2 regions of the Clostridium sp. CM041 genome follow, and region 1 is predicted to be linked to the other one. Evidence: riboswitches for the same ligand, from Rfam matches in the RefSeq annotation. Region 1 holds a riboswitch; the other holds the start of a gene.
What was found. A riboswitch is a leader RNA that binds a small molecule or an ion and turns the genes downstream of it on or off. The one in region 1 is predicted to bind FMN.
Positions count from the first base shown of each region.

Region 2: linked by a shared signal. The riboswitch ahead of ACWJJT_RS09550 (ECF transporter S component) and the one ahead of ribD (bifunctional diaminohydroxyphosphoribosylaminopyrimidine deaminase/5-amino-6-(5-phosphoribosylamino)uracil reductase RibD) in region 1 are both predicted to bind FMN.

Region 1 covers NZ_CM143648.1:3,220,705-3,235,786, reverse strand. The annotation lists gene ACWJJT_RS15255 (HAD-IB family hydrolase) at 1-409, shown strand, start outside; gene ACWJJT_RS15250 (hypothetical protein) at 466-771, opposite strand; gene ribH (6,7-dimethyl-8-ribityllumazine synthase) at 1,057-1,518, opposite strand; gene ACWJJT_RS15240 (bifunctional 3,4-dihydroxy-2-butanone-4-phosphate synthase/GTP cyclohydrolase II) at 1,574-2,782, opposite strand; gene ACWJJT_RS15235 (riboflavin synthase) at 2,867-3,517, opposite strand; gene ribD (bifunctional diaminohydroxyphosphoribosylaminopyrimidine deaminase/5-amino-6-(5-phosphoribosylamino)uracil reductase RibD) at 3,502-4,608, opposite strand; FMN riboswitch at 4,902-5,015, opposite strand; gene ACWJJT_RS15225 (hypothetical protein) at 5,121-5,255, opposite strand; gene ACWJJT_RS15220 (amino acid ABC transporter substrate-binding protein) at 5,469-6,266, shown strand; gene ACWJJT_RS15215 (amino acid ABC transporter permease) at 6,300-6,941, shown strand; gene ACWJJT_RS15210 (amino acid ABC transporter ATP-binding protein) at 6,975-7,715, shown strand; gene megL (methionine gamma-lyase) at 8,200-9,405, opposite strand; gene ACWJJT_RS15200 (phosphatase PAP2 family protein) at 9,786-10,370, shown strand; gene ptsG (glucose-specific PTS transporter subunit IIBC) at 10,752-12,284, opposite strand; gene thiI (tRNA uracil 4-sulfurtransferase ThiI) at 12,883-14,025, opposite strand; gene ACWJJT_RS15185 (cysteine desulfurase family protein) at 14,051-15,082, opposite strand, start outside.
Region 2 covers NZ_CM143648.1:2,035,056-2,050,137, reverse strand. The annotation lists gene arcA (arginine deiminase) at 1-394, opposite strand, end outside; gene aroD (type I 3-dehydroquinate dehydratase) at 1,105-1,869, shown strand; gene ACWJJT_RS09565 (Na+/H+ antiporter NhaC family protein) at 1,944-3,284, opposite strand; gene proS (proline--tRNA ligase) at 3,531-4,967, opposite strand; gene ACWJJT_RS09555 (Tex family protein) at 5,444-7,606, shown strand; FMN riboswitch at 7,664-7,842, shown strand; gene ACWJJT_RS09550 (ECF transporter S component) at 7,938-8,567, shown strand; gene ACWJJT_RS09545 (polysaccharide deacetylase family protein) at 8,676-9,593, opposite strand; gene rimI (ribosomal protein S18-alanine N-acetyltransferase) at 9,727-10,176, opposite strand; gene tsaB (tRNA (adenosine(37)-N6)-threonylcarbamoyltransferase complex dimerization subunit type 1 TsaB) at 10,169-10,882, opposite strand; gene tsaE (tRNA (adenosine(37)-N6)-threonylcarbamoyltransferase complex ATPase subunit type 1 TsaE) at 10,879-11,337, opposite strand; tRNA gene ACWJJT_RS09525 (tRNA-Trp) at 11,468-11,543, shown strand; tRNA gene ACWJJT_RS09520 (tRNA-Trp) at 11,584-11,659, shown strand; gene ACWJJT_RS09515 (NAD(P)/FAD-dependent oxidoreductase) at 11,774-12,754, shown strand; gene cysK (cysteine synthase A) at 13,353-14,264, shown strand; gene epsC (serine O-acetyltransferase EpsC) at 14,547-15,082, shown strand, end outside.

The DNA of each region.
Region 1 (15,082 bases):
GAGCCAGGGTCACATCATTATCACTGTATCAGGCAGTCCAATAGAACTTGTACGCGAAATGTCTATAAAATACGGGTTTGATGATTATATAGGAACAAAGTATAAATTAAATGAAAACAATATTTACACTGGTGATATTGTTCCTATGTGGGATAGTGTTAGTAAGCAGGCCGCCATAGAACATTTTGTTTGTAAATATAATATTGATTTGGATCAAAGTTATGCTTATGGAGATACTTCTGGAGATTACTCTATGTTAAAGTTAATTAGTAACCCTACTGTAATAAACCCTACTAAAGAACTACTCCTAAAAATTCTAGACGATGATGACTTAAAAGAAAAAATCAATATAATGCTAGAAAGAAAAGATGTGGTTTACAAGCTAAGACCAGAACACATTGAAATATAATATTTTTTCTTTAAATCAAAAAGAGAATGGAAGTCCGTAACCTTCCATTCTCTTTATTATTTTTTGGTTGAAAATTTCTTTTTGGATACTACCGAATAAACAATCCATATGAGAAATAAACTTCCAATTGTTATATTTGTTATTATATTTTTTAATAAAGGTAACCCTTGTCCGAGGAAAGTACCAATTAGAATCATTCCTCCCATTGAAATTAAAACAAGCTTATTTAGTTTTATATATTCATCTAAATTTTCGCCCTTATATTTTTTCCCCTGCTTCTTCTCAAAATTCAAACCAGAAACAACAGCCGATGCACCCATCATAATAAATATAATAGTAAATACACTATCGCCTATACCCATTTGGACTACCCCCATTCTACTTATCTTTAAGAATAGTATATCATAAGTATACATGAAAGCGAAAAAAGTCTAGGGGTGCAGAACAGTTAATAATTGTTATGTACCCCTACTGAATACCCAAAGTAGTACTTAAAAATCAGCTTAATATTAAGTATGGTATTTATCCGAAGTGACTTGCAATAAGAAACGTATAAACTATTAAATTTGATTTAGAATTTCTTAATCGAATTTCCAGTTTTAAGTTCGTTTGCAATGCACGCAGGAGAAATTTTTTGCTCTATTATTTTAAATTTCTTTTAATAAATTCGCCATTTCTATTGCAGTTACTGCAGCATCATACCCTTTATTACCTGCTTTTGTACCCGCTCTTTCAATAGCTTGCTCGATATTCTCAGTAGTAAGAATTCCAAAAATAACTGGAACTCCTGTTTCAAGTGATACAGATGCAATTCCCTTAGTTACCTCACCAGATACATATTCATAATGAGATGTAGCACCTCTTATTACTGCTCCTAAACATATCACACCATCATACTTACCTGACTTAGCCATCTTTTTTGCAACTAGAGGTATCTCAAATGCACCAGGAACCCATGCAATTTCAACATTTTCTTCTGTAACTCCGTGACGTTTTAAACCATCTAGTGCTCCCGATAATAATTTTCCACCTATAAATTCATTAAATCTTGCTACTATAATCCCAAATTTCAAACCTTCTGCTATTAATTTACCTTCATACGTTATCATTTCTATTCCTCCTATTAATTTAATATCTTGTTGTTTACTTGAATGTGCTTAACACTTATACTTGTTCAGAGTCAAGTAAATGTCCCATTTTTTCTCTTTTAGTTTGCAAATAAAGCTTATCTTTTTCATTGTGATTCATAACTATTGGCACTCTATCAACTATGTCAATACCATAGCCTGAAATTCCTGTTATTTTTTTAGGATTGTTAGTCATGAGTCTTATTTTTGTAGCACCTAATAGTTCCAATATCTGAGCTCCAATGCCATAATCTCTCATGTCTACAGGGAAACCTAAAGCTAAATTTGCTTCTGCGGTATCCATTCCTTTATCTTGAAGATTGTATGCCTTTAGCTTATTAATTAACCCTATTCCACGTCCTTCCTGCCTCATATAAAGCAAAATCCCATTTTTCTCTTTTGCTATAGCTTTCATGGCCGCATCATATTGTTCTCCACAATCACATCTCATAGATCCTAGTGCATCTCCAGTAAGACACTCAGAGTGCACCCTAACAAGTACAGATTCACTACTTCTTACATCACCTTTAACTAATGCTACATGATGCTCTCCATTTATCTTATTAACAAATCCATAGATAGTAAATTCACCATATCTAGTTGGCATTTGTGCCTCCGTAACCATTTCTACAAGGCATTCAGTTTTTCTCCTATAAGCAATTAAATCTACTATGGTAATCATTTTTAAAGCATGTTTTTTCACATAATCCATAAGCTCTGGCACCCTAGCCATTGATCCATCTTCATTCATAATTTCACAAATCACACCTGCAGGATATAACCCTGCAAGTCTTGCTAAATCAACTGCAGCCTCTGTATGACCGCCCCTATTTAGTACGCCACCCTCTCTTGCTGCTAGAGGAAATACATGGCCTGGTCTATTGAAATCTTTTGATGAAGCCTCCGAATCTATCACCTTTAATATAGTAGTTGCCCTCTCTGCAGCTGATATTCCTGTAGTGGTAGTTACAGCATCAATAGAAACAGAAAATGCTGTTCCATGCACATCAGTATTATTTACCACCATCTGATTTATATTTAACTTATCTAATCTATCTTTAACTATAGGCATGCATATAAGTCCACGTGCATACTTAGCCATAAAATTTATGTTTTCCTGAGTAGCTTTCTCGGCTGCTATAATTAAATCTCCTTCATTTTCCCTATCTTCATCATCTACCACAACAACCATTTTTCCATTTTTAATATCTTCTAAAGCTTCTTCAATAGTATTAAATTTATACATTTTTCCACCCCTTAATTATCACTCTGTGCTGTAATCATCACTTTTGGTGATGTAATATTATTTGCTGTATCTACAACTGATTGCTTATACAAATCCATTTTTTTCGAGAAAATCCATACCAATAGATTTCTTTTTTTCTGGAGCTTCACCATATTTAAGCAGTTTTTCAATATACTTCGCCATCATATCACTTTCAAGGTTAACCTCGTCACCTACCTTTTTACTAATTAGAGTAGTTTCACCTCTTGTATGAGGTATAATTGATACTTTGAAAATGTTTTCATCAACATATGCTACAGTTAAACTAATACCGTCAATTGCTATCGATCCTTTATGTACAATATACTTTAATATATCCACTGTAGTTTCTACAGACACCCAGGTGGCATTTTCTTCGATGCAAAAATCTACAATAGTTCCTATTCCGTCAATATGTCCACTTACTATATGGCCTCCTAACCTATCACTAGCCATTAATGCCCTTTCCAAATTGACATGAGAACCAGATTTCAATTTCCCTAAATTACTACTTCTTATAGTCTCCGCCATTACATCTACACTGAAGCTATTTTTATAAAATTCTGTTACGGTAAGGCACACTCCATTTGTGCTAATACTGTCACCAATCTTTATTCCACATATAACCTTTGTAGCTTTTATGGTAATTCTCGCAGACCTCGCACCTTTCTCTATAGACTTTATTTCTCCAATTTCCTCAATTAACCCTGTAAACATCTATTCACGTACCCTTCTATCATAATGTCCTCGTTAAATCTAGTTACTTCAGTATCCGTAAGCAATATAGCATCACTTACATGTTCTATTCCCTGTCCTCCTACTGGAGTCTTACCTGTTGTTCCACCGAATATTTTCGGGGAAATAAAATTAATAACCTTATCAACGATGCCTTCTTCTAATGCAGCATAATTTAGAGTACTGCCACCCTCAATCAAAATACTATCTATCCCCATGTCACCTAGTACTCTCATTAAATAGTTTAAATTCACTCGGTTATTTTTACTTGGCGTTACAATAACTTGTGCACCTTTTTGTTTAATAGCTTCAATTTTAGTCTCTTTTGCAAATTTTGTAGTAACGACAATAGTTTTTGTTTTTTCATCACATTTTAACACCTTTGCATTTATTGGTGTTTTTGCTGTGCTATCTATAATTATCCTTATTGGGTTTTTGCTAATTATGCCTTCTCTTCTTGTAGTAAGTTCTGGATCATCACTTAGGACAGTTCCAATTCCCACCATAATTCCAGTTACCATATGCCTTAATTCATGCACATACGCTCTAGATTTTTCATTACTTATCCACTTTGACTCACCAATAGAAGTTGATATTTTTCCGTCTATTGTCATAGCAGTTTTCATGATGCAAAATGGTTTTTTGTGAGTTATGTATTTTATAAATATTTCATTTGTTTTCTTTATTTCAGTTTCCATTATGCCCGTAGTTACTTCTATGCCACTACTTCTTAGAATTTCTATTCCCTTCCCTGCAACTAATGGGTTAGGGTCTATCATTCCAATTACCACTTTAGATATTTTATTTTGCACTATAGCATCAGCGCAAGGTGGCGTTTTACCATAGTGTGCGCAAGGCTCTAAAGTTACATACATTGTTGCGCCTTCTACATTTTCTTTGGCATTTTTAAAAGCATTTACTTCTGCATGTGGTCCACCAAAATATTCATGATACCCCTCACCGATTATCCTATTATCTTTTACAATAACAGCACCAACCAATGGATTAGGATTTACAAGCCCCACTGCTTTTTTAGATAATTCAAGTGCTCTTCTCATATAATAATTATCCAATTTATCACCCCTAATTCTATAATTCTGGTGCCAATCTTCATAAATATTTCTCTCTTAGTATGCATAACTTTGATCAAATAAAATCATATATGTGGCTAAAATAATAAAAGCCCTGAAAACAAAGTTTTCAGGGCTTAATAAGCTAATTATATATCTAGTCAAATCATCACCTATCGGTGCTGTTAAATCATCACCTATCGGTGCTGTTCACTAAATATATTCACAATAAAATATAAAAGCAGTATTAACTATCTTTCATAGTTAATAAATGAAAATCTCCTATATTTATCATTATTCTCCTTCTCTCATCCAGACTTTACTGTCGGCCCTGGAATTAAACCAGATCTACCTTTCGGCTCGCGGGCTATACCGCCGGTTGGGAATTTAACCCTACCCTGAAGGATCTATTAAATTTTCAACTTAAGAATACCACTTTGTTATTTTAATGTCAAGCGAATCCTATAAATATAAACAATTAATCAAAATATTAGCTATAAACACTTTTAGATGATTTATTTATTTTTTTTATTTCTTGTTTCATTATTTTTAATATTTACATCATTCGTATGCATATCTTTGTCATTATCAGTTCTCTTAATTCCTACTGAAGATAATTGCTCATTAGTAAGTTTCTGCTTTATACTCATTTAAAACACTCCCCTTTCTTAATTTATATTTTCCACTGGAAGAGAGATTTATACTACTATGATTTTCCCATCTATTCTAAAAAATTTATAAATTTTTATCTTGTAATGATTTTATATTTATATATAAGTTAATTAATCTTTAATTTACCACTTTACATAACTAACGTAATAAAGTAATATTGTATTTATAGAATTCATAAAGGAGTGTTAATAATGAAAATTAAATTTAACTTACTAATTGTGGCGATACTTTCAACCGCTATTTTATCTGGCTGCGGAAACACCCCCACAGCTGATAATTCTTTAAAAGATATACAAGACAAAAAAGAACTAATAGTTGGTCTTGATGATAACTTTCCACCAATGGGATTTAGAGATAAAAGTGGTGAAATTGTAGGCTTTGACATTGATATGGCAAAAGAAGTAGGCAAGCGAATGGGCGTAAAAGTAACCTTTAAACCAGTAGAATGGGACGGAATTATATTAAGTCTAAACAATAAAGATATTGATGCTATATGGAATGGATTAACAATAACAGATAAGAGAAAAGAACAAATTGCTTTTTCTAAAGTATACCTTCAAAATAAGCAAATAATTATTGTAAAGAACAAGTCAACTATTTCTAAAAAAAGCGATTTAACTGATAAAATTGTAGGCCTGCAACTGGGTAGCAGCAGTGAAGCTGCACTTGCTAAAGATTCACTACTTACTAACTCACTAAAGGAGGCCAAGAAATATTCAAACAATACAGAAGCGCTACTCGATTTAAACGCTGGTCGTATTGATGCTGTTATAGTGGATGAGGTAGTTGGAAGATACTATGCTAGTAAAAAACCTGGTGATTATAAAGTTATTAATGAAAATCTAGGAGTAGAAGATTATGGGGTAGGTATAAGAAAAACTGATACAAGCCTTACTGCAGAAATAAATAAACAACTAGATGAAATACAAAATGATGGAACTGCCAATACTATATCAAAGAAATGGTTCGGCAAAGATATAATCAAATAATAATTATGAATTTTTTCTGAAGGAGTGTTAGATTTGGCTAATTTTATAGACATTACAACTTATATTTTAAAAGGGAGCCTCTTTACTATTGAATTGTATTTTGCGACAATAATCTTTTGTTTGCCTCTTGGAATAATAGGCGCACTAATCAAAGTCTCAAATTTAAAAATACTTAGTAAGATTGTGGACCTCTATACTTGGTTATTTCGCGGAACACCCTTACTTCTCCAACTGTTTTTTACATATTTCGGGTTACCTATTATCGGCATTAAATTTTCTCCTTTTACTGCAGCCGCTCTTACCTTTTCTTTGAATTACGGAGCTTATTTTACAGAAATATTCAGATCCGGTATTCAATCTATAGATAAAGGCCAATACGAGGCCGCTAAAGTCTTAGGCATGAATTATAGACAAACTATGTCAAAAATAATACTGCCCCAAGCCTTTAAACGGATAATTCCACCAACTTGTAATGAGGCGATTACTCTAATAAAAGATACCGCTTTAGTAGCTGCAATTGGATTACAAGATTTACTAAGAGCTGCTAGGGAAATTGTAACTAGAGATTTTACAATCGCTCCTTTTTTTATTGCCGCAATAATATATTTAATCTTTACTTCTCTTATTGTGTTGGCTTTTAAAAAGCTTGAAAAAAAATATTCAATTTACGAATAAAGAACAATATGATAAATAAAGGATGGTGCTACTATGGATTTACTCAAGATATGTAAAATAAATAAAAGTTATGATAAAACCCAGGTTTTAAAGAATGTATCTTTAAGTTTGAAAAAAGGCGAGGTAATATCAATTATCGGTCCTTCTGGCTCTGGGAAAAGCACTCTGCTTAGGTGCATAAGTGGTCTTGAGCATATGGATAATGGACTCATTGAATTTAATGGCGTAACTATTGCAGAATCTAAAAAGAAAATTAATAATATTGAATCAGTTAATGCTACTAAAAAAATAGGTATGGTTTTTCAAAACTTCAATTTATTCCCTCATAAAACCGTTCTTGAGAATATAATTGAAGCTCCTATTATAGTAAATAATATAGATAAGAAAGATGCTATAGACATTGCAGAAAAATTACTTTTAAAAGTGGATTTATTAGATAAAATAAATTCTTATCCTTGTACTCTCTCTGGTGGACAAAAGCAAAGAATTGCAATTGCTAGATGTCTTGCAATGAATCCAGAATTAATTCTTTTTGATGAACCAACTTCTGCATTAGACCCTGAACTAGTCAGCGAAGTGTTAAAGGTCATTAAATCTCTTGCCATTGATAAAATATCACTCATAGTAGTTACCCATGAAATGCAATTTGCAAGAGAAATATCAGATAGAATTATTTTCATGGAAAATGGAGAAATACTAGCGAACTCCACTCCTGAATTACTATTTTTTAATTCTAACCATGCCAGGGTAAAACAATTTTTAAACCTTGCATAGCTATGAAATCAGACCTTTATAAAAATTATAAAAAAATCAACTATAGGAATGACACTTTTTCCATGGCTTCTATGTCTTAATTCACAAACCAATTAATTATTAAATCACATTTTTCTAACATGTATTATATAATATTTAGAATTAATATATAAAAAGGAGCATTACTGATCACAATTTCAATTAAATCTAAATACAATAAATTTTTGGCATCTTGGGGAATAATAAATTTTTATGGCCCCCTAACTTCAAGAAAATCAACATTTAAGGAAATTAATAACCACAATAACAAACAAAAACACCCAATCAAAATATCCGATATAAGCATGATTAGAGGGTTTAATTAATATAAGATAGAAATGAAGATACTGATGTTATATGGAATGGATTAACAATAACAGATAATAGAAAATAAAAAACAGGAATTATTATCTACATGTTAACACTCTAGATAATAATTCCTACATTCACTTATTTATTATGCTACTTAACATTTAATAATTAAATTAAGGGCTTGGTCTAAATCTGCAATAATATCCTCAACATTTTCAAGGCCTACTGCCAATCTTATTAAACCGTCACTTATACCAGCTTCTAATCTTTCTTCTGGTGAATATGGCGAATGAGTCATTGAAGCAGGATGTTCAATTAAAGTTTCAGCATCTCCTAAACTAACAGCTATACTACAAAGCTTAGTGGAATTTATAACCTTTTTACCTTCTTCAATTCCACCCTTTATTACAAAAGCAATAATCCCGCCTGGCAGATCCATTTGTTTTTTTGCTAATTCATATTGAGGAAAACTTTTAAGTCCTGGGTAATATACGTTTTCTACTGCTGGATGGGCTTCTAAAAATTCAGCTACAGCCATTGCATTTTTGCAATGTCTTTCCATTCTTATTTCTAGTGTTTTCATTCCTCTTATAATCAAAAATGCATCAAAAGGACTTAAACTAGCTCCAGTCATATCCTTTACACCAAATAATCTAACTCCGTCAATAAATTCTTTAGATCCAACAGCAAAACCAGAAATTACGTCACCATGCCCATTTATAAATTTAGTTCCAGAGTGTACCACAACGTCTGCACCTATTTCTAATGGTCTTTGTATGTATGGAGTGCTAAATGTATTATCCACTATAACCATACAATTTTCTTGTGCGTGGGCAATCTTTGATATTTCCTCAATATCTGTTATAAGCAATGTTGGATTTGCAGGTGTTTCTAAGAAAATAACTTTTGTATTTTCTTTCATAGCATTTCTAACATTTTCTGGATTTGAAACATCAACAAAAGTAACTTCAACACCATATCTAGAAATACCATGAGCCAAAAATGCATGAGTACAGCCATAAAGCGTTTGTGCTGCAACTATATGATCTCCAGCCTTTAATGCTGTCCACATAGTTGAAGATATAGCTCCTATTCCTGATGCCATAGACATACACGCTTCTCCACCTTCAAGCATGGCCAATTTTTCTTCTAAAACAGTATTAGTAGGGTTCCCAAGTCTTGTATAAATATAGCCATCTTCCGTTCCTGCAAATCTATTTCCACCTTGCTGTGCTGAATCAAAAACAAAAGTAGCTGTTTGATGTATTGGAGTAGCCAATGCACCATATTGATCCTTCTTATTTCCTCCATGTATAGCTTTAGTTGCAAATCCACTATTACGTAAATGTTCTCTATCCATTACAATTCCCCCTAATATAATTTTTTCTTGCTTTATAAATATATAAGCAACTATCCTGCTATTTATTACTAAAATATTCTTTTAATTATTATGTTAAATTTTTACTATAGCCAACATAAACATAACTGAATTATACTAAAAAGCATAAATCCAACAGTACCTCAATTGTAAATAGAACAGGTTGCTTTTAGATTTACAATTGAGTTGTAAAATATGAATAATATCTTACTCCTGTGTTAACAAATAATATAAATGTAGCTTTTAATTGTAGATTTTGATATAATATTAGCTGATGCTTATGACTTAATTGGAATTTTATACATTAACTATCGAATGAATATTAATGTTCAATGTAATATAGAAAGGATGATTAAATTAACATGCTTTATTATTTAGCAACTTCTATGAATTTGGGATGGAATCAATTTTATATTGCTGTTTCAAAATCTTCTGACCCTGAATTACAGATTTTAATAACCCTATTGGTTTTTATTATATTATATCTTTGGAACAATAAATTGGAAGCCATTTGCTGTGTATTTAATATTGGAATTACTGGCTTTACCAATTTGATGCTTAAAAACACTGTACAACGATCTAGACCCATGGGAGTAAGATTAGTTGAAGCTGATGGCTATAGTTTTCCTAGCGGCCATTCTTCGATTTCTACAGCTATTGGTATTGTTCTTATTTACTTTATACTTAATCGAATGAAGAATAAAAAAGTTGCCTATCTACTTAGCTGTTTTATATTCGCATATTTAATTCTTGTAGGAGTTAGTAGGGTTTATGTGGGTGTTCACTATCCAACAGATGTGCTTGGTGGATGGTTTATCGCTATACTATGGTCTTTCATTAGTCTTGCAGCTTATAGGTTTTGTATGAACAAAGGCCTAAACGAGTATTTAGATAAACATTTCACTATTAAACTTAATATTTTTAAACATAAACCAAAATCTAATTAGTTTTACTATACTATAAAGCCCTAATTATTCATAATTGAATAATTAGGGCTTTACCTTTAAATATTTTTTATTATTCTGTATAACTTTCCCATATTTTTTATAAATAGAAATCTTTAAATTAGTATTCTCGCAGGCTCTAGTGCATGGATCTCATATGTGGTTTTATATTCAATATTTATTGGTGAATTCTTAATCTATAATAAAACTATATTTGCCATTAATTTGAGCTTAATGATACTAGCCTTAATATTAATATGTTATCTATTAATAAACACTAAAAAGCAATACAGTTCATAACAAGCATAAAAAAACATTAGATAATGTATATTACTTATCCAATGTTTTTTATGTTAAAATTTATTTTTAATTAAAGTTATAATATTATTTATCTAAACCCTTAGCTATAACCTCTTTAACCTCTGTTTTTATATGCTCTGCTCTTGGTCCAAATATTGCTTGAATGCTGTCACCAACTTCAAGAACTCCCGCAGCTCCTAATTTCTTAAGTTCTGCCTTATCAACATTTTTAGCATCTACAACACTTACACGTAAGCGAGTAATGCAAGCATCTAAATTTGTTATATTTTCTTTTCCACCTAATGCTTTTAATACTAATATTGCATGTTCTTGACCATTAAGATTAGTTTTTGTAGTACTTGCTTTTTCTTCTTCATCTACTTCACGACCTGGAGTTTTAAGATTCCATTTTCTTATAGCAAAACGGAATCCGAAGTAGTAAAGTGCTGCTAATACTAATCCTACTGGGATTACTAACCACCAAGCTGTTCTATTTGGAACTACACCAAATAGCAAGTAATCTATAAGTCCACCTGAAAATGTCATTCCTATTTTAACATTTAAAAGCTGCATTGTCATAAATGATAATCCTGCAAATACACAGTGGATTCCGAACAATATTGGTGCTACGAATAAGAATGAGAATTCAATTGGTTCTGTAATACCTGTTAGGAAAGAAGTTAAAGCCGCAGACACCATAATACCAGTTACAAATACCTTCTTTTCAGGTTTTGCTTCATGAATCATTGCAAGTGCTGCTGCTGGAAGCCCAAACATCATAAATGGGAATTTACCGGCCATAAATGTACCTGCTGTAAATGATACTCCATCTTTTAACTGAGCCATAAAAATAGCTTGATCTCCGTTAACTACTTGACCAGCTTTGTTAATATACTCACCAAATTGATACCAAAATGGGTTATAGAAAATGTGATGTAATCCAAATGGAATTAATGATCTTTCTATTACTCCGAATATTAACGCTGCTGCTGTTGGATTCGCCTCAATCATACTTTTTGAGAAAACATTTAAACCATGTTGAATTGGAGGCCATACAAAACTCATTGCAATACCTATTCCAATTGCAGCTACTGCTGTAGCTATAGGTACAAATCTCTTACCTGCAAAGAATCCGAGATAAGAAGGTAACTCAATGTTGTAATATTTTTTATATAATTGTGCAGCTACAATACCTATTATAATACCGCCAAATACGCCTGTTGAAAGTGATGGAATTCCTAATACGCTTGCAAACTCTGGATGTGCTCTACCTATTAATTCTGGAGTAACACCAGCAACAATACCTAAAGTTTTGTTCATTATTAAGAACCCAACTATTGCTGCAAGTCCTGCAACTCCTTCACCCTCGGCTAGACCTACTGCAACCCCTACTGCAAATAATAATGCAAGATTACCAAAAATAACATCGCCAGACTGTTCCATAATTTTAGCTACTAATTGGAACCAACCAGCATTAAATATCGGAGCATTTACTAAAAATTGTTCACTTTGAAACATATTACCAAATCCAAGCAGTAACCCTGCAGCTGGTAATAGCGCTACTGGTAGCATTAAAGCTTTTCCTACCTTTTGTAAAACACCAAAAGCTTTTTTCATTTATATTCCCCTTTCTTTTGTGGCATGTAGCAAAAACAAAAAACATGAGCAAAGTCGTTATAATATTATAGCTTCACCTAAATGTAGCTATAATATTATAACAACTTTTGCTCATGCCTGATTGTATCAGTAACACGCAATTTTAATTATTAAATTAGTTTTCAGTGTAAACTTTTACATGATGATTCACACTCATTCTACCTTATATATACATGATATCATGCATTATTAATTTTTTCAACATTTTTCAACATTTTTTAATATTTTAATGAAAAAATAAGCTTTTACTGTCCTTTAATGTCCTCTGATCAAGTTACAACAATTTTATATAAACTAAAAATAAGCTAACAAAGTGATAAATCATTTTGTTAACTTATTTTTTGCAATTACATCTTTAGTTTTTTATATTACATTTTATTTAACTGTGTTTCCATTTTGATTCTTTTTCTGAGTTTTATCTTTAGTATCCTTAGAACCTGATTTTTTCTCTGTACCTTTTTTAGCTATGTTAATCACCCCTTCAATATGTGTTTATTATATTATTATTAACACTTTATTTAATTTAATACACATGATTGATTAACTAACATAAATATATTTATTTATAAATTTCCATATCCAAAATAGCCTTCTCAACTAGACTATCAATATCTAAAACTGATTCAGATTTAATTATCTCAATTAACCTTGGTTTTGTTTTTGGATGTTTAGGAACAAAAATTGTACAACAATCCTCATAAGGCAAAATAGAGGTTTCATAAGTTTCTATTTTTCTTGACACATCTATAATATCTATTTTATCCATAGCGATCAGTGGTCTAAACACTGGTCTATCAGAAACATCATCACTTACTACAAGTCCCTCCATAGTTTGACTAGCTACCTGCCCTATGCTTTCTCCTGTAGTTACTGAATTTATGCCATATTTTTCGGCTAGAGCACACGCAAGCCTCATCATAAATCTTCTCATAATTATTGTTAATTCGTCTTCTCTACACTTTTCTATAATTTGCATTTGGATTTCAGTAAAAGGTACAACATACAAAGTCAATTTACCGGTGTATTCTTTTAAAATACTAGTTAATTGCTTTACCTTATCCTTTGCTCTTTCACTAGTATACGGATGGCTATGATAATAAACTGCATGAAGTTCTACCCCACGTCTTGCCATCATGTAGCCTGCAACAGGTGAGTCTATACCTCCTGATAACATAAGCATAGTACTACCATTCATTCCATAAGGTAATCCACCCACTGCCTTTATTCTCTTAGCATAAATGTATGCCATATTTCTTATTTCAACATTTATTGTACACTCCGGATTATGTACATCTACACTTACGTCTTCGTTATTTTGTAATATATAACCCCCTACTTTTCGACTTACGTCCATAGATCCTGGGCTAAATTTTTTGTTTGCTCTATTAGTTTCTACTTTAAAAGTTTTAGCGGCGCTTTCTATCATGTCTAAAAGTGCTTGCTTTTCAATACTCTCCATAGAAGCTTCAACCTGTGTAACTACGCAAACCTCCATTACTCCAAAAACATTTTTAACCTTCTCTATAATTCCCTCCATCATTTCTGAGTATATAAACCATCTTCCTTGATCCTCAACAAATTCGTAATTTAAGTCTCTTATAGCATTTTTTATATTGTCTTTAAGTTTTTTTTCGAATTTACCTCTGTTGAGCCCTTTTAAAAAGATTTCTGGTGCAAATTTTACTAAAATTAATTTTCTCATCTTTTGACACTCCTTCTGTGATTCATTATCTTTTGTTCATCTTTCTTAAAAACTTTAGTGATTTATTTAATTCGATTATAACATAGTCTATTTCATCCTTATTATTGCACTCTGAAAAACTAAACCGTATAGTTCCACCTTGCTCCTCTAAACTTCTTCCAAGTGCCTTTAATATTTCACTACTTTTATGATTTTTAGAAGAACATGCTGAACCTGTAGAAACATATATCCCTTTTGCTTCTAATGCATGAAGTAATACTTCTCCTTTAATCCCTTTAAATGAAACACTTAATATATACGGTGTGAAATACTCTTCTAGTTTGCTATTAATTATAACATCATCTAACTTAGACAGTTTTTCTATAAAATATTTCTTTACCTCTAAAACACTGTTAAAATTCTCATGTTGATTTTTGCAGCTAGTCTGTACTGCAGTTCCAAATCCCACAATTCCAGCAAGATTTTCTGTACCAGATCTTAAATTTCTTTCTTGTCCTCCACCATTTATTAAGCTACCTGGTATAAGTCCTTTCCGTATATATGCAAATCCAATTCCGCGTGGTCCATGTATTTTATGTGCACTAGTAGATAGTAAATCAATATTACACTTTTGTACATCAATAGGAATCTTTCCGTAACTTTGTACTGCATCCACATGAAATTTAGCCCTACTACTTTTCTCTTTAATTCGTTTTCCTATAAGCTCAATATCCTGCACTACACCTACTTCGTTATTAACGTGCATTACGCTAACAATTTGAGTATTCTTATCTATACTGTCTATAAGATTTTCTATATCAATTCTACCACTTTCATCTACATCAATATAAGTAACCTTTATTCCTAAATCTTCTAACGCCTTAAATGTGTCTAATACACTTGGATGCTCTATTTTGGTAGTTATTATATTTGAAGATGTTTTAGCAAACCCCTTTATAAGAAAATTATTACTTTCACTTCCTCCTGATGTAAATATTATTTCCTCACTGCTAGCATTTATGCTACTCGCAATATTTACCCTTATCTCCCTAAGTTTTTGCTCTGCCTTAAACCCCAA
Region 2 (15,082 bases), 1.2 Mb from region 1:
CAGCTATTTCGTTTTTTCTAACTCCAGCCATAAGTATATCAATCATTTCTCTTGTAGGCTTTGACATTAAATAATCATAAAGAGATTTATATATTTCTTTATTACTAATGTGGCTTTCATGTAAAAACTGTTGTAAAAATATTTTTTTTGTTTTATCCTCAATTAAAGCTTCTGTAACAAGTTCTTCTAAATAAAGAACTTCAACATCGTTTTCTTTTAATATTTTTGCAAATATATCATGTTCTTTTCTTGCTACTTCTAAATAAGGAATATCATCGAAAAGTAATCTTTCAAGAAGATTCGGTACTAAATTTTCTATTTCTCTACCGGGTCTATGTAGCATTACTTTATTAAGTTTTCCTATTTCAGAAGTTACATTTATAAATGATTCCATTTAATTTAGCCCCCTATTCGTTTTTGTTTATGCCATCATTATAAAGTGTACATTTATATAAGGAAAACCGAGAATTCTACTATAATTCCATATATATCGTACATGTAAGCTTTGTTATTGATTTAACACTGCTTATTTATGCTAAGCTTTATTTTACTCGGTAATACTATGGATGTTTCTGCTTGAAAATTTAGAATATTAGATTATGTGTATATATATTCATAATGTTTTAGTTTATTATGCATAATGCTAGAAATAAGGTATAAACATTCATAAAACTTTTTTTTGGTTATTTATACCTATAAATGTATAGCAATATCTAGATAAAGGTTACATAGCCTATATATTATTAGTTATTGCGTTAATAATTATGCATATAAACCTATTTTTCATCATAATATCGCACTGAAATCGTTAATGATATTATTTGTTTACAAAATGTTCATAATGTTGATATATAAAAGGTGATGATGTGAGATAGAAAAAAAATAATTAAATTCCGGGAAGGCATCTATGAGGGGATTATTGTATTAAATAACAATTAATTAGATTGAGGTGGCGAAGTTCTTTTCTTTCCCTTGATTTTGAGTGATTTATTAATAGTTTATAGGGGGAAGAAAAAATAAGAAACCTTTACTATATTAGTAATGACTGGTATTATATCTAGAAAAGAATTAGTGTCGCAATTTATTTTGATGGGGTGGGTATTAATGAAAAAAGTAGTTACTATTAAGGATGTTACAATTGGTGAAGGCTTACCTAAAATTTGCGTTCCAATGGTTGGAGAAACTATTCCACAGCTTATAGAAGAAGCTGAAATTTTAAAAGGGATTGACTTAGATGTTGTAGAATGGCGTGTAGATTTTTTCGAGAACGCTACAAATATAGAGAGAGTTAAGAAAGCATTACAAGCAATTAGGAAAGTGCTAGTTGACAAGCCCATTATCTTTACGTTCCGTAGTGCTAAAGAGGGTGGACAAAAGGAGATTAGTACTGCATTTTATTTTGAATTAAATAGATTGATTTCTGAAACAAAGCTTGTTGAAGTTATAGATATTGAGTTATTTAACGATGAAAAAGATATAAAAGAATTAGTTGAATCAGCACATGAAAATGGCGTAGCGGTTATTATATCTAATCATGATTTTCATAATACGCCAGAGAAAGAAGAAATTATATCTCGATTACGTAAGGCTCAAGGATTAGGTGCAGATATTCCTAAAATCGCAGTAATGCCTACTTGTGCAGAGGATGTGATTGTACTGTTAGATGCAACGCGTATTATGAATGAAAGATATGCGAATGGCCCTATTATTACAATTTCTATGGCAGAAAAAGGGCTTATTAGTAGATTATCAGGTGAATTATTTGGCTCTGCATTAACATTTGGCGCAGTCAAGAAGGCTTCTGCACCAGGTCAAATTGCTGTAGTAGAATTACGTAGAACTATTCAATTACTTCATAATAATACGTAAAAAAATTAGAATGCAATAGGATGATTTAACGACATTTCAGAAGTCGTTAATATTACAGCTCCGCAGGAGATGATTTAATGATTGATATTTATTTCTATATTGCTAGTAGTTGATTTAAATCGGATTAAGATCAAATTTGTTATAGGTACCATATATATATATAAGAGGTATGGCATGCAGGAAAGATTAGCACCTAAAATCGTAAGTGGAGCAAGTAAAGCAATATTCCAAGGAATCAAAGCGGAAATCATTATTGCTGTATTTTCTAAATCAATGGCTAAGAATGAGTTATCTAGTTCATTTTTCTCATAAGCCTTTTTATTTAACATATGAGTTAACATAACAGCAACGGATTGGCTGCAGCCTACAGTAGCGGTGAATATGCTTGAAATGACTATATTTTGAAAGACCCCATACCTAGAATTTGCCTTCAAAGTTATAGCTTCAACACTGTCTAACATTTTACTTCCCTCTATTAAACCTGCAAATGCAGAGCCTATATATATCACCAGGGATGATTTTAGCATAGAAATGATTCCTCCGCCTTTAAGTATCGTGTAAAGGGGACTTGATTTGTCTGTGTTATATCCGAAAACAGTAAACTTTATGCATTGTACTAGGGTTTCGTGTTGGATAAAGATGCTCAATAAAAAAGCCGTTAATATGCTTACAATCATAGATGTTTTAACATTTATCTTAAATGCTGAAAAAACAAGTATAACCAAAGCAGGAAGCAAAACAATTATATTTATAGAGAATGCATTAATTATTTCATTATTTATCCCGTTTGCAGAACTATGCAAGGGAAATATACTTGACACTATAGTGTAGAAAATAATTGAAATACCAAAGGGAACTATGCAGGTTTTAAACATGTTTTTTATATTTATATATATATCTGTTTCTGTAAGATACGCAATAAGGCTTGCACTAGAAGACATAGGAGAACACCTATCACCAAAGTATGCTCCAGCAATAATTGAGCCAGCTGTGGCAGCAAGGTTTACACCACCGCTTCTTGCAACAACCATAAGGGCCACACCTATTGTACCGGACGTTCCGAGAGATGTACCTATTAAAAAAGATACGAAACAACTGGTTAAGAATGCAGATAAAATAAACATATTGGGCCTTATTAGAGTTATACAATAATAAACTATTGCAGGTACAGTGCCAGAGACAATCCATATAGATGTAATAGCCCCAATAAGAATAAAAATCTTTATAATTATGAGAGATTTTTTGCCCCCATTAAAAGACATATTTAACAAGCGTTTTAGGGGAATTCCTCTTTTAAACTCCACTAAAATAAAGAGGATTAGCCCAGATATTAATGGATATGCAAGAAATATGCCTTTTAAAACACTCAAAACTAAAAGTGCAAATGTAACAATAAAAGCTATAATTAAATCCATTGTCATCACCTACTTTAAAAAAATTTAAATTAAGCCTATAAGCATTTCATTTATTGTCATTAGTATAACAAAAATAATACAGGTATTCAATAAAAAGTATAACCATAAGTTGCTAATATTGCATCGCTACAGGTAACGATTTAATCAATTTACCAAGAGGGTATAGAATTATATCGCGATTTATTAAGGTATAAATTTAAAAAACTAAAAGCGATTGGCATAAACCAATCGCTTTTATATTTAAATTTAATAAGCTCTTCCCCAAATAACCGTAGCTTTAGATGGTTTTCCACAACATAAGCAAACGCCTTTTTCTTCTGGCATATTAAATGGCATGCATCTAGAAGACGCACCGGCTACTTCTTTTACTTTTTCTTCACAAGCGAGTTCTCCACACCATGGAGCGCTAACAAATCCTAAAGTTTTATCAAGAAGTTCTTTTAATTCTTCTACGGTGCTTGCGTTAAAGGTTCGGGTATCTTGTGCATTTTTAGCTTTTTCAAATAAAGATTTTTGAATATCTTTTAAAATCTCGGGTACTAATGCTTCTAGTTCTGACATTGGAACAATTATTTTTTCGCGGCTATCACGTCTCACAAGTACTACTTGATTATTTTCTATATCTTTTGGACCAACTTCTAAACGTAGCGGAACACCTTTCATTTCGTATTCGCTAAATTTCCATCCAGCCATTTTATCGCTAATATCCATTTTTACACGTGAAAGCTTTGATAATATATTTTTAAGTTCTGTAGCTTTTTCAATTACGCCTTCTTTATGAGGTGCAATTGGAACTATGATAAGTTGAATTGGAGCTACTGCTGGTGGCAGTATTAGACCATTATCATCACCGTGAACCATAATTAAAGCCCCGATAAGTCTTGTAGACATTCCCCAAGAAGTTTGGTGAACATAAGCAAGTTTACCAGTTTTATCTGAATACTGTATGTTAAATGCTCTTGCAAAACCATCTCCAAAATTATGAGAAGTACCACATTGAAGTGCTTTTCCATCATGCATTAAACTTTCAATTGTGTAAGTTTCATTTGCTCCTGCAAACTTTTCTTTTTCTGTTTTCTTACCTTTTATAACTGGAATAGCAAGGGTTTCTTCACAAAAGGTTGAATATATATTAAGCATTCTAAGAGTTTCCTCTTTTGATTCTTCCGCCGTTGCATGAGCGGTATGGCCTTCTTGCCATAAAAACTCTGAACTTCTAAGAAAAGGTCTTGTGGTTTTTTCCCAACGCACAACGGAACACCATTGATTATATAATTTAGGGAGATCATTGTAAGATTGAATTATTTTTGAATAGTGATCACAAAATAATGTTTCAGAAGTTGGCCTAACGCAAAGCCTCTCTGCTAGTAGTTCGTTGCCTCCGTGTGTTACCCAAGCAACCTCTGGTGCAAAACCTTTAACATGATCCGCTTCCTTTTGAAGTAAGCTCTCAGGAATGAACATTGGCATATATACATTTTCATGACCTGTATCTTTAAACATTTGATCTAACGTTTTTTGAATATTTTCCCAAATTGCATAGCCGTAAGGTCTTATTACCATGCAACCTCTAACGCTCGCATAATCAGCAAGTTCCGCTTTTTTTACAATATCGGTATACCATTTTGCAAAATCTTCCTCCATAGAGGTAATAGATTCTACAAATTTTTTTCCTTTTGCCATAATTATTTTCCTCCGATTCAATAAAATATTTAAAAATAAATACAAAAAAACCCGTGAAAGGGCACTATAAAATCAATCATAGAATAAAAATAATAATATGTCAAGAAAACAATTCGTAAGTATTATTAATACCGCTTGTGAGGTTAACAAAGAGATAATCGAAAGCTAGCTCTTTGTTAACAAATCATTTTTTAAAATCTATATAGGGTATAATATACGTGTGAACTATAAAAGACAATATAAGACAAAGGGTTAAAAAACAAGACCATATTAACCTTTCAAACATTTCTCCTAAAAATTTCTATATAGTCTATAGATATGAGGATAGAATTCGTGGTATGATTAAATATGTTGATTTTAGTCCATTAAGTTTAAAATATAAATTATGTGAGGAGGAATAGCTATTTAGGTACATGAAAATAAAGTATCATAGTGACTTGTTATTTAAATGTGACTTACAAAAATAGCTAAAAAACATGGGAAATATAACTAACAGATTAATTAAAGAGTTTTCAATAACTAAAGAGCAGGCGGAAAGTGTAATTGAATTATTAGATGAAGGGAATACAGTTCCTTTTATAGCTAGATATAGAAAAGAGAGAACTGGGGGACTTGATGATATAATCCTTAGAAACTTTACAGAGAGGCTTATATATCTTAGGAACTTAGAAGAACGAAAAACAGATGTAGTACGTCTTATCGGTGAACAAGAAAAACTAACAGCGGAAATTGAGGAGTCAATAAAAAAAAGCGAGACATTGACAGAAATAGAGGATATATACAGACCTTTTAAGCCTAAGAAAAGAACTAGAGCTATCATTGCAATAGAAAAAGGGCTTAAACCGTTAGCTGAAATTATTGTATGCGGCGAGTTTAAGGGTGATATAAATGAGTATGCAGAGAAATTCTTAAGTGAAGAAAAGGCAGTGAATAGTACTTCGCACGCACTTCAAGGTGCTGGGGATATTATTAGTGAAATGATTTCTGATGAAGCTGATTACAGAAAGTGGATTAGAGCGTTAGTACATAATCAAGGAAACGTTGAAACTAAAGGTAGCTCTGATGATACTACTCCATTTGAAATGTATTATGAGTATAAAGAAGGGGTTAAATCTATTCCGCCGCATAGAATTCTTGCTATAAATAGAGGCGAAAATAGTAAGATACTTTCTGTGAAAATCAAAGCCGATAACGATAAGATTACCCAGTACTTAAGAACTAAATGTTTAAAAGGGAACAATGAAACTGATAAGTATATAGAGTTAAGTATAGGTGATTCTGTAAAAAGACTTATATTCCCTTCAATTGAGAGGGAAATAAGGGCCGAACTCACAGAAAAGGGTGAAACTAGCGCTATTGAAATATTTAAAGCTAATTTAAAGGCACTCTTAATGCAGTCCCCTATAAAAGGAAAGGTAGTTCTTGGATTTGATCCTGGATTTAGAACAGGGTGCAAAATAGCGGTGCTAGATGATACTGGTAAGCTTTTAGATATAGCTACAGTATACGCTACTGCGGGCAGTAAGGACGGTATTCAAAAATCTATAGATATTATTAAAAAATTGGTAATTAAGCATAATGTAGAAGTAGTGTCACTCGGTAATGGGACTGCTAGTCGTGAATCTGAAGAGATTTTAGCACAGATAATTAAAGAACTTAAGGATGAATGTTCAAAAGATTTGTACTATGTTATAGTCTCGGAAGCAGGCGCCTCAGTGTATTCAGCGTCAGAGCTTGCATCTAAAGAATATCCAGATATAGATGTATCTATTAGAGGAGCTATTTCTATAGGGCGAAGACTTCAAGACCCATTAGTGGAGCTTGTGAAAATTGACCCGAAAGCTATTGGAGTTGGACAATACCAACATGATGTAGCAGCTAAAAAACTCGATGAATCCTTAAAAGGAGTAGTTGAAGATTGTGTTAATGCAGTTGGTGTAGATCTTAATATTGCAACACCCTCTTTATTAGCTTATATATCAGGGATAAATGTTGCTATCGCTCAAAACATTGTAGTGTATAGAGAAGAAAATGGTAAGTTCAAAACTAGAAAAGAATTATTAAAAGTGAAAAGATTAGGGGCAAAAGCATATGAGCAATGTGCAGGATTTTTAAGGGTTATGGAGAGTAATGAATTTTTAGATAACACCTCAATTCATCCAGAAACGTATAATGCTACTAAAAAACTATTGGATTTCTTAAGGTATACAAAAGAAGATCTTAAAACTTTAAACTTTAAAGATTTGGATGATAGGCTAAAAGATATTAATATAGATGAGCTTGCACAAATATTGGAAATAGGGGTTCCAACTCTTAGAGATATTATTAAAGAAATTAAAAAGCCTGGGAGAGATCCAAGAGAAGAACTACCGAAGCCGATATTAAAAACGGGTGTGGTACAAATGTCCCACCTTAAACCGGGAATGAAACTTATGGGTACTGTTAGAAATGTGTCTGACTTTGGAGCTTTTGTTGATATTGGAGTTCATCAAGATGGATTAGTGCATATAAGCCAGTTATCAGATAAATTTGTAAAGCATCCATTGGATGTGGTTAAGGTTGGCGATATAGTAGAGGTTAGTGTGATAGAAGTTGATGAGAAAAGAAAAAGAATATCATTATCAATGAAAAATAATTAATTAATATGTTGCTTATTTTACTGTATTTATATATAATTAAATTATAAAATAAAATTTAATAATCTTCAGGGCGGGGCTAATTTCCCCACCGGCGGTAAAGCCCGCGAGCCGTAAGGCTGATTCGGTTTAACGACATTTTAGAAGGTAGTTTTCCTTCTGAAGTCGTTAAGACAGCACCCTTGGGTGATGATTTGATTCCGAAGCCGACAGTATAGTCTGGATAAAAGAAGATGTGATATATATATATATAAATTCGCCCTGGCATAGTACTATGTCAGGGCTTATATTATATCCATCCCTAGGAGATATAGTTAATTAGGGGGCACTAAAAATGAGAGACGAAAAACTTGTTAAACTAATCAAAATTTCACTTTTATCTGTTATGGCTTTTCTTTTGATGTACATTGAGTTACCGATACCGATTTTCCCTGATTTCTTAAAAATTGACATCAGCGACCTGCCAGCGCTTTTAGGGGCCTTTGCATTAGGACCAATAGCGGGAGTAGTTATTGAACTCTTTAAAAATATATTACATGGAATGCTAGCTACTAAAACAGCCTTCGTTGGAGAAGTAGCAAATTTTCTAGTGGGTTCATGTTTAGTATTAGTGTCTGGATATATTTACAAGGCTCGCAAAAGTAAAGGTGGAGCTATTACTGGATTATTAATAGGAGTAATTTGTATGTCGATTTTTGCAGGGATATTAAACTATTTTATTGTTTTACCTTTATACGAAAAAGTATTAGGATTTCCAGTAGCTACCGTTATAGAAATGGGATCAAAAATAAATCATAACATTGTCGATTTAAATTCTTTTATCATTTGGTCAATTATTCCTTTTAATTTACTTAAAGGACTGGTATTAACAGCAATGACTTTAGCTTTATATAAGAGTGTTTCGCCTATACTTCATAAAGAGAACATGGAGAGAGAATACAAAAGTAGAGAACAAAAAATATAAAAAAGACTGTATACAAATATGTACTAATTTCAAAGATTTAAAAAAAGGTATTAACAAACTAAAGGATGACTTCTGCACAATGCGGAAGCCATCCTTTAGCTTTATTATTCACCATTCACAATTAACCATGCTTTTAAATGTAGATATGGATGTTTTAGGATATATTCCATATCTATTTAGCTCTAGCAAAGAATCTCCTCTCTTTACGCTTCCGTTATTAACAGTAACAGCCATTCGTATTCCTATTTTAGGCAGAAGGTTTAATACATCATCATTATGGTGTCCATAAGGATAAGAAAGATAATGGCTACCGGTTAGTTCTGTATTTTTTATTAAATCTTTTTTTACATAATCTAAAGGTTTTGTAATTAAATAACCCTTGTTATTCTCTGTTTTATGTAAATTATGGGTATGATTTGAATATTCAAATACATCGGTAGTTTCAGAAATGTTTTTCCAACTTAAGAATTGTTGTGTTTTAGGGTTAAATTCAGCATTATTATCCTTGACATAAGATGTAATTAAAAATTGTGCGGCTTTAAAATTATATTTCTTCAAAATAGGATAGGCATAAATGTAGCTGCTTAAATATCCGTCATCAAATGTTATGCATACTGATTTCTTGGGTAGTTCTATACCACCTAATAGCCACTGTTCTAATTCTGCTAGATTTATTGTAGTATATTTATTATTGTATAAGTAGTCCATTTGTTGCTGAAAATTTTCAAGGTTTAATACTACGCCATTATTTGTAAATGTGTTTTCTTTTTTCTTTAGTAGATGATGATACATCAGTATTGGTATTTTTTTTGACACACCTTCAGCTTTATCAAAAGTTCTAACAATTGAATCTTTAGACGTTGTTGATAAGTGCGGGACGTTAGATGAATTATCTACCGTTTTGGCTGATTTGATCTGAGAATCATCTGAAATTATTGTGCTTTTACTGGAAGTCGGGTTAGCTAAGGAATTGCATCCAACTAATAGTAATGCAAAAAATAGTGCTAATATAATTTTTTTGGTCATAAATTTTACCCCTTACTCTAATATATTTTAAATGGTTCACCCACATTATACCATTTTATTCGCATGATTGCTAAATATTTAGTATAAAATGTAAAAAAAAGACTGGCAAGAGCTAGTCTTTCTATGCTATCTACTATAGATGTCGATTCCACATAATTACCGCATCTTCGCCGTTATCTTCATAATAATGGCGTCTAATGCCTTCATTTTCAAAGCCATACTTTTCATATAAGTTTATAGCAATAAAATTTGAACTTCTAACCTCTAAGGTTATCGCTGTAACTTTTAGTTTCCTACAAATTTTAAATAAGGCTTCCACGATGATGTCGCCGCCGCCATAACCACGAGCCTCAGGGTGAACTGCAACATTAGTAATATGCGCTTCATCTATAATTATCCACATTCCTCCATAACCTACTATAGAAGTACCCTTTTTTAGCACAACATATTTAGCGAACTTATTATTTAGTTCACTTTGGAGTGATTCGTAGCTCCATGAAATTGGAAAGCTTAACTCGCTAATATTGAGTATGGATTTAATAGATGATGCGTCCATTGGGTAAATTTTAAAATCACTATTCATTTTTTATTTGCCTCATCTTTTCTTCGTACTCCCTCTCAGCTTGGGGCTGCCTAAGGTAAAGAGGCACTGACGCGTATATATCATCGAATGTTCCATTAGATAAAAGGTTGAGTCCTAATTCTCCTAGAGATGAAGCCTTAGCTAAATTTAAATGTGCTGGAGCAAAATTGGCTTTAGGTAAATTTGCTATAAGTTTTTCTTTGAATTTGAAGGTTCCATCTCCTACAAAGGTAATATTGCAATTTTTTTCTTTAAGCATATTTATTAATTCTTCTAAGGAAATATTAATATAGTCACTGATGCGGGTGAGCTCGTAATTATTAAAAGTATATAAGGCTGTATAAACATTATCTCTTAAAGCGTCTAGTAAAGGACAAATAATTCCATCTGTATATGCTAAGTTATATGCTAAAGAATCTAAGGTAGATACAGTTACAAAAGGCTTTTTTGAGCCTTGGCTTAATCCCTTAATGGTAGCCATCCCTATTCTAAGGCCTGTAAAGGAACCGGGCCCCTTTGACGCTACAAAGGCATCAATATCACTTAGGTTTATTCCTGTATTTTTTAATAATTCGTCAATTATAGGCATAAGTATTTGAGAATGTTGTTTTTTATAATTAAAAGTTATTTCACCAAGAACTTTGTTATCGTCAAGGATAGCACAAGTTGCTGATTGTGTAGCAGAATCCAGACTTAAAATCTTCATAGTTTTATCTCCTTTATATAATCATATCTTTTATCAGAATATCGGATGTTAATCTTTCTGAAATCATCTCCCAATCTAGGAAGCTTTTCTATGGTAATGGATAAATTATTGGGTGGAATCAGTTCTTCAATATAATTAGCCCATTCAATAATACTAACGCCATCACTAAATATATATTCATCAAAGCCTATAGCTGCTATTTCGTCAGGGTCATTTACCCTGTAGACATCAAAATGATATAATTTCAAGCGACCTGTATATTCATTTACAATTGTAAATGTAGGGCTTGTGATATGATCTTTTATATCTAAGCCCTTTGCAATTCCTTTTGTTAAATGAGTTTTGCCAGTGCCTAAGTCACCGATTAAGCAAACTATGTCCCCTGAATTTACACGTGAACCTATTAGTTCGCCTATTTTATAAGTTTCGTCTACTGTAGTTACTATGTATTCCATAAGTTTCACCTCACTAAATATTTTATCCTAAAACATAGAAAAAGAAAAGGCCTCAGTGTTTCCTAAGAGATTAAAATATAAAAAAATCTTGCATTTATTTATAACACGTGATATAATTCAGATGTATTTTAGGGGTATGGCTCAATTGGTAGAGTAGTGGTCTCCAAAACCATTGGTTGTAGGTTCGAGTCCTACTACCCCTGCCATTTTTACATTTTTACATTTTTGCATTTTAAAAGTTAATAAAGGGGTATGGCTCAATTGGTAGAGTAGTGGTCTCCAAAACCATTGGTTGTAGGTTCGAGTCCTACTACCCCTGCCAAATAAAACCTGTGAAATTATTTTCACGGGTTTTTACGTTACTTATTTAAACATGCATTATAATGAATCATTAAATTTTAATGTTAGGCATCTGAAAAAAACTGGAGGGTATGTAATGCAACTATATGACATAGTAGTAATTGGGGGAGGTATAGCAGGCCTTGCAGCAGCTATTTCAGCTAAAGAGCACTATAAATGTAGAATTTTGATTTTAGAAAGAGAAAATCAATTAGGCGGAACAATAAATCAGTGTATTCATAATGGATTTGGCAAGAATATTTTTAGTGAAGAATTGACAGGACCGGAGTTTGTGCAGAAATTTATAGATAAAGTTAATAAATTGGGTATTTCATATAAATTAAATACTACTGTTTTAGATTTAGGTAATACTAAAGAAATTAATGCAGTGAATGCGTGTGATGGAATTTTTAAAATTGGAGCGAAAGCTATAATAATTGCGACCGGGTGTAGAGAAAGGCCAAGAGGATTTTTAAATCTGCCAGGTAGTAGATGTGCAGGTATATACACAGTGGGGTGTGCACAGAAATTTATAAATATAGAAGGATATATGCCAGGAAAAGAAATAGTTATATTGGGTACAGGAGATATTGCATTAACAGTAGCAAGTAGGCTAGCAATTGAAGGAGCTAATGTTAAAGCTGTAGTTGAAAGTAAAGATTTTATTGAGGCAACTGACAAAAAACTCATTGATTACCTGAATGATTTTAATATACCTTTAAAAATAAAACATAAGGTGGCGGATATTAAAGGCAAAACACGGCTTGAGGGGATAACTTTAGTAAAGATTAATAAAAATAATGAAGTTATCAAAGATAGTGAGGAATATATTTCTTGTGATGCGTTACTTTTATCTGTAAACTTATATCCAGACAATGAATTAGCAAAACAAGTAGAAATACTAATTAATGCATCAACAGGAAAAATTGAATTAAATGAAAGTTCACAAACTAGTATAGCCGGCGTCTTTGCCTGCGGAAGCGTAGCTATTGGTTATGATTCTTCTGAAAATGTGGTAAAGCAAAGTTATAACATAGGTATTAGCACTTCGCAATACATAAAGAATTCTAGCATCTAGTACGTAAACTTTTATGGTTTACCAATATAAGTGAATTTAAAACTGTTAGCTTATTTTAATGGTTTTTTTTATTTGCGTAAATGTGAACATGAAAGATGATGACATAAAAACAAAAAAAATAGTATTGACATATTTTAATGTTAAGAATATAATAAAGAAAAGTAATTCATACTAAAATACTAGGAAATACTTAGAAGAAGGAAAGTAATATAAGAAGAATTTACAGAGAGAGAGTCTAACGCTGAGAGGATTCTTATGGTCGACTTATATGAAGTGCCCTTTGGAGTTATGCACCGAAAAATTCACATGAATGTGTCTTTGGTAGGCTGCATCGGGATTCACCCGTTATAGTGATAGAGCATAGCGCTGTGCTTGAAAAAGTGGCTTTATAATCAATTTAGTGATTATAACTTAGAGTGGACCACGAAGCAAAACTTCGTCTCTAAATTAGAGGGAGTTTTTTTTGTACCCAAAAAACTTTTGAAATATTAAAAGTATAATTATATACGTGACGATTTTTATTTAAAATACTAAGAATACAGAAATATGGATAGCTTTTGAAGGTAGATTACTTATTTTAAATTGGAGGGATATTATTATGATGTATAACAATGTTTTAGATATGATAGGAGCAACACCGGTTCTAAAATTAAATAAATTAGTCGAGGGTGATATGGCTGATATTTTTGTGAAATTAGAAAAATACAATCCAGCTGGAAGTATAAAAGATAGAGCTGCCCTTGGAATGATAGAGAAAGCTGAAAAACTAGGACTATTAAAAGAAGGATTTACTATAGTTGAACCAACCAGTGGAAATATGGGAATAGCTTTGGCTATGATTGGAAGAATTAAAGGGTATGAAGTAATTATTGTTATGCCAGATAGCATGAGTGTTGAAAGACGCAATTTGATTAAGTCATATGGAGCACAACTTGTGCTTACAGATGGGATAAAAGGGATGAAGGGTGCTATAAATAAGGCAAAAGAAATAGCAGAGGGGAATTCTAGCTTTTTTATGCCACAACAATTTATTAATTTAGCAAATCCAGAAAAACATTACGCTACTACTGCAGAAGAAATTATTAGAGATGTAGAGGACGTAGATATTTTTGTAGCTGGAGTAGGAACTGGAGGAACAATTGCTGGGATAGGAAGAAGATTAAAAGAAGTTAAACTTGGAATTAAAGTAGTTGCGGTTGAACCAGAAAACTCACCCGTATTATCAGGAGGGGAGCCTGGACCTCATAAAATACAAGGAATAGGAGCAGGTTTTGTGCCAGATATCTATGATAGTAGTGTAGTTGATGAAATAATAAAAATTTCTGATGAAGAGGCATTTGAAATAGCAAAAAGAATAGCTAAAGAAGAAGGCATATTAGTAGGGATTTCAGCAGGGGCTAATATCGCAGCAGCTATGAAAATTGCAAGTAAAGTAGGCAAGGGTAGAAAGATTGTAACTGTTGCACCTGACGGAGGAGAAAAATATATTTCAATGGGAATCTATGATTAAATTTTTAACGACAATTCAGAAGGAAAGACTCCCACTTCTATAAGTGGGAGTTACTACCCTAACAAATAGAAAACTTCAGTGGGGTATAATTTTCCTTTTGAAGTCGTTAATTTATCTTCTACTAAGATGGTGCAGCTCCGCAGGAGATTATTTAACAAGGTGAAAATATTTATTTCTACTCTATAGATAAGTAGTCTGTGGGTTAACATATATGGAAATTTATATCTAAGAATTTGAATTTCCATATTCACAAAATATAATTCTATAGGAGGGAATTATCATATGTTTAAAATGTTTAAATTGCTGGGATACGAAATTAATAATGTATTAGAAAAGGATCCAGCAGCTAAGAATTGGGTTGAAGTAATATTATTATATCCATCTATCCATGCTATAATAATATATAGAATAGCTCATTTATTATATAATCATAAAATCTATTTTATATCTAGATCTATATCTCAATTAGCTAGGTTTTTTACTGGAATAGAAATTCATCCAGGGGCTAAAATAGGAAAAGGATTATTTATAGATCATGGGACGGGAGTAGTAATTGGAGAAACTACAGAAATTGGGGATAATGTGACCTTGTATCAAGGAGTTACACTAGGTGGAACAGGTAAGGATACAGGAAAAAGGCATCCTACTTTAGGCAGTGATGTGGTGGTGGGTGCTGGTGCAAAGATTTTGGGGCCAATTAAAATAGGAACTGGTAGTAAGATTGGTGCCAATGCTGTGGTTTTAAAAGATGTATTAGCTAAGGCAACTGCTGTAGGTATTCCTGCTAGAATAATTTTTGTAAAGAATTCAACTATAAT